2 regions of the Mesorhizobium sp. P2_F7 genome follow, and region 2 is predicted to be linked to the other one. Evidence: riboswitches for the same ligand, from Rfam matches in the RefSeq annotation. Region 2 holds a riboswitch; the other holds the start of a gene.
What was found. A riboswitch is a leader RNA that binds a small molecule or an ion and turns the genes downstream of it on or off. The one in region 2 is predicted to bind thiamine pyrophosphate.

Region 1 (2,195 bases), on a different contig from region 2:
AGATCTCCGCGAAGTGCTCATAGAGGAAGCTTTCCCGGTGATGGTGCAGGCACCATTTGGCCATGATCGAACCGCCGCGCGAAACGATGCCGGTGACCCGGTTCACGGTGAGCGGGATGTAGTGCAACCGCACGCCGGCATGGATGGTAAAATAGTCGACGCCCTGCTCGGCCTGCTCGATCAGCGTGTCGCGATAAACCTCCCAGGTCAGGTCTTCAGCGATGCCGCCGACCTTTTCGAGCGCCTGATAGAGCGGCACCGTGCCGATCGGCACCGGCGCATTGCGAACGATCCATTCGCGGATGTTGTGAATGTTGCGCCCTGTCGAAAGGTCCATCACCGTGTCGGCGCCCCAGCGGATCGCCCACACCATCTTCTCCACCTCTTCGGCCATCGAGGAGGTGACCGCCGAGTTGCCGATATTGGCGTTGATCTTCACCAGGAAATTGCGGCCGATGATCATCGGCTCGCTTTCGGGATGGTTGATATTGGCGGGAATGATAGCCCGTCCGCGCGCCACCTCGTCGCGCACGAACTCCGGGGTGACGAAGTCGGGGATATCAGCGCCAAAACTTTCGCCGTCGCGCTGCAACTGGCCGCGCAGCATCTCGCGGCCGAGATTCTCGCGGATGGCAACGAATTCCATCTCAGGCGTGATGATGCCGGCGCGCGCATAGGCAAGCTGGGTCACCGCCTTGCCTGCCGTGGCTTTGAGCGGCCGGTTGCGAACCGGAAATTCCGGCGTCAGGCGCTCGCCGGCGGCAAATCCGTTGTCTTCCGGCCGCACATGGCGGCCGTCATAGGCTTCGACATCGCCACGCGCCGTGACCCATTCGTGCCGAAGTCGGGCAAGGCCCTTTTCGATGCTGGTTTCGACAGCCGTATCCGTATAGGGCCCGGATGGATCGTAGACGGTGACGGGCGGCTCGCCGGCCGTCGGATGAACAGAGATTTCGCGCATCGGCACCGCGATGTGCGGATGGAGGATACCGGGCTTGTGGATCTTGCGGGAGGCAGGCAGCGGTCCCGTCGAAACGGCGGGGGTAAAGGCATTCATTGTGAGGCTCCTTTGCTCGTGCATTGGAGACCCAGTTCTGTGCCGGAAGGATGAAAAGACGCCTTGGCCGCCCTGTTCGAAACAGGACCTCGGGCATGGAATCCCGCAAAGCGCTTGCACCGTCCCTACGCCAGTATGAACTGGATCAGGTTCAACGGGTCACTGCGCTGCGAAAGCCAGCAGTATCTCAGCCCCTTGTCGGGACCCCCCTGGTGAATGCGTCAAGTTGAACGGGCTAACGTGGTTTTGTCAAGCGACTCTGCCGGCTCAGGCGAAAGCCCAGATATCCTCGGCCTGGAAGCCGACCTGGTAGCCTGCGGTCTTCAGCTTGACCACGACCTGGCCGATCTCGGCTGCCGGCAGTGCGCCGACCTCGACCTTGATCATGCCGGGACGATAGCGCTTGAGGTCGAGCTGTTCGAAGACGATCCAGTCCGCACCCTCGCAATCGACCAGGAAGGCGTCGATATGCGTGACGCCGTTGCGGTCGAGCAGGGTCTGCAACGTTTCCGACGGCACCTCGATATCCCTGAGGTGCGGCGCGAACTTGTTGAAATTGGCGTCTGCCTCGCCCCAGGCGTTCTTGCCCGACATCAAATTGGTGTCGGTGACCGACGAGCAGCCGATGAACTCGATCGGCAGCGTGCCGGCCTCGAGCGCTGCTGCATCGAAAGTGTGGACGGTGATCGTGCCCTTGGTTTTGGTCACCGCAACCGGCTCGATGATGAATCGGGTCGTGTCGGGATAGTTGGCGCGCAGCCGCTTCTGATTGTACGGGATCGGCTCGACCAGCACGGCCCGCGCCCGCGGAATGCGATGCAGCCACGGCGTGACGTCGTCGAACAGCGCGCCGTCGCAGGCGCCGACATTGACCATCTGGAACGGTTGCCCGCCACCGCTGAAGCGCGCCTTCAGCGCCGCCTTGGCCAGGAATTTCGTGCCATGCAGCGCCGGCCCGCGATCGAGTAGGCCGGCGGGCAGACCGAGTGAAAGGGCAATGCGCGCCAGACCGGATACAGAACTCATGGCTTATCTCCGGGAAGGGCGTGCAAGGCGATGGGCCGCCTTCCATTCAGGTTTGCCGACGCCCACAGCGCCATGACCGGACCCACCAGCAGCAGGAAGGGCGGCAAAAGGT
Region 2 (2,195 bases):
CGGCGGTCATGCGAGATGACGATCAGCGCCGACGAGGTGCGGACAAGCTCCTCTTCCAGCCATTCGATGACGGACAGATCGAGATGGTTGGTCGGCTCATCAAGCAGCAGAATATCAGGCTCCGGCGCCATGACGCGGGCAAGTGCTGCGCGCCGCGCCTCGCCGCCGGAGAGGTCGTTGGGGCTTTCCGTGCCGGCAAGGCCGAGATGCTCCATCAGATAGGTGGCGCGGTAGGGATCGTCGGCCGGCCCGAGCCCCGCCTCGACATAGGCGCGCACATTGGCAAAGCCCTCCATGTCGGGCATTTGCGGGAGATAACGCACCGTCGCCGAAGGCTGGCGGAAGACCTCGCCGTCCTGCGGCTCGATCAGCCCGGCGGCAATCTTGAGCAGCGTCGACTTGCCGGAACCGTTGCGACCAACGAGTGCAATCTTGTCGCCGGCTGATGCCGTGAGTTCGGCGCCGTCGAGCAACGGTGCGCCGCCGAAGGTCAGTCTTATCCCGTCGAGATTGAGAAGGGGCGGGGCCATATCAGCTTTCAGGCAAGGGGAAGGGGTGAGCGAGCAGCAGCGCGCGGCCGTGGCCGAGCGCGATTTCGAGCCGGCCTTTCACTTCGTTGGAGATGGTCAGCGACGAGCCGAAGGTGACCTCGACATGGTCGAGCGGCCATTTGGCGCCGGAAACGGTCAGGCCCGAGAGATCGGAGAAGCCGAGCACCGAAAACAGCGTGCCGTCGGCATAGTCGAAGCCGGCCTTGCCGGGCAGGAGGGGGACGCCTTCCTGCGCGCCGCTGGTCAACAGCACTTTTGTGCCGGCCTCGGCCAGACGCAGGCTGAGCGCCAGATGCAGGAAGGCGTGGTCGGCGCGTTTGCCGCCGAAAGCCCCGGCCAGAACCAGGCTGGTGGCGCCGCGGTCCAGTGCAGCGGCGATGGCCAGTTCGCCGTCGGTCTTGTCCTTTTCCGGCGGAAATATCTGGCGCGGCACGGCGGCGAGATCGGCGGGCAGGTCCGCCGGCACGGAATCGAAATCGCCCACCCATAGCTCCGGCATCAGGCCGAGCATCCGGGCATGACCGATGCCGGCGTCGGCGGCGATGATGCGCGAACCCTCGACCTGGCGGTCGAGCCGCGGCGTGCGGACGAGATCGCCGCCTAGCAGGATGGTGAATGTGCTCATATCCGGTGGCCCTTACCAGCCCCGCCGGCGAAACGGAAGGCCGAGAGCCACCACCGCCGGCAAAGTTCCGCTTGCGTGGCACCTTGGCCGGGCCTATGTGTCGAGGCGCTCTAACGGGGTGCCGGACGCGATCTTCGCGGACCGGCTGAGAGGCAGTCTCGCCAACCCGCTGAACCTGATCCGGTTTGTACCGGCGGAGGGATTAGACGCTTCGGACAGACCGACGCCTCAATTCCTTTCAACACGAACGAAGGAGGCGCCGATGCGCATGATTTTGTCCCGTCTTGTCCCAGCCCTGGGTGTTGCTGTTTCGCTTTTGGCAAGCCCTGCGTCCGCGCAGGACAAACTCACCGTCTATACCTATGAGAGTTTCACCGCCGACTGGGGCCCGGGTCCTGCGGTGAAGAAGGAGTTCGAGGCCGAATGCGGCTGCAGCGTCGACTTCGTCTCGGTTGCCGATGGCGTCGCGCTGCTCAACCGCGTCAAGCTCGAAGGGGCCTCGACCAAGGCCGATATCGTGCTTGGTCTCGACACCAACCTCACCGCCGAGGCCAAGGCCTCCGGCCTGTTTGTCCCGCATGGCGCGGTGGCTGAAAACAGCGTGCCGGGCGGCTGGAGCGACGATGTTTTCGTGCCCTTCGACTATGGCTATTTCGCCGTCGTCTACGACACTGAGAAGCTGAAGACCCCGCCGAAGAGCCTGAAGGAATTGGTCGAAGGCGCTGCTGCCGACAAGATCGTCATCCAGGATCCGCGCACGTCGACGCCGGGTCTTGGCCTGCTGCTGTGGGTCAAGTCGGTCTATGGCGACAAGGCGCCGGAGGCATGGGCGAAGCTCAAGCCTAAGGTACTGACCGTGACGCCGGGCTGGAGCGAGGCCTATGGCCTGTTCACCAAGGGTGAGGCGCCCATGGTGCTGTCCTACACGACGTCGCCGGCCTACCACATGGTGGCCGAGAACACCGAGCGCTATCAGGCGGCGTCCTTCGAGGAAGGCGAGTATCTGCAGATCGAGGTCG

Region 1: it holds a riboswitch for thiamine pyrophosphate, as region 2 does, so the genes downstream of both, thiC (phosphomethylpyrimidine synthase ThiC) here and thiB (thiamine ABC transporter substrate binding subunit) in region 2, are expected to answer to the same signal.

The regions. Positions count from the first base shown of each region.
Region 1 is NZ_JBFUFA010000005.1:315,958-318,152, forward strand. It holds gene thiC (phosphomethylpyrimidine synthase ThiC) at 1-1,057, opposite strand, end outside; TPP riboswitch at 1,162-1,278, opposite strand; gene AC1DZ8_RS20165 (FkbM family methyltransferase) at 1,325-2,083, opposite strand; gene AC1DZ8_RS20170 (hypothetical protein) at 2,080-2,195, opposite strand, start outside.
Region 2 is NZ_JBFUFA010000002.1:441,715-443,909, forward strand. It holds gene AC1DZ8_RS07455 (ABC-F family ATP-binding cassette domain-containing protein) at 1-530, opposite strand, end outside; gene AC1DZ8_RS07460 (thiamine diphosphokinase) at 532-1,176, opposite strand; TPP riboswitch at 1,281-1,395, shown strand; gene thiB (thiamine ABC transporter substrate binding subunit) at 1,439-2,195, shown strand, end outside.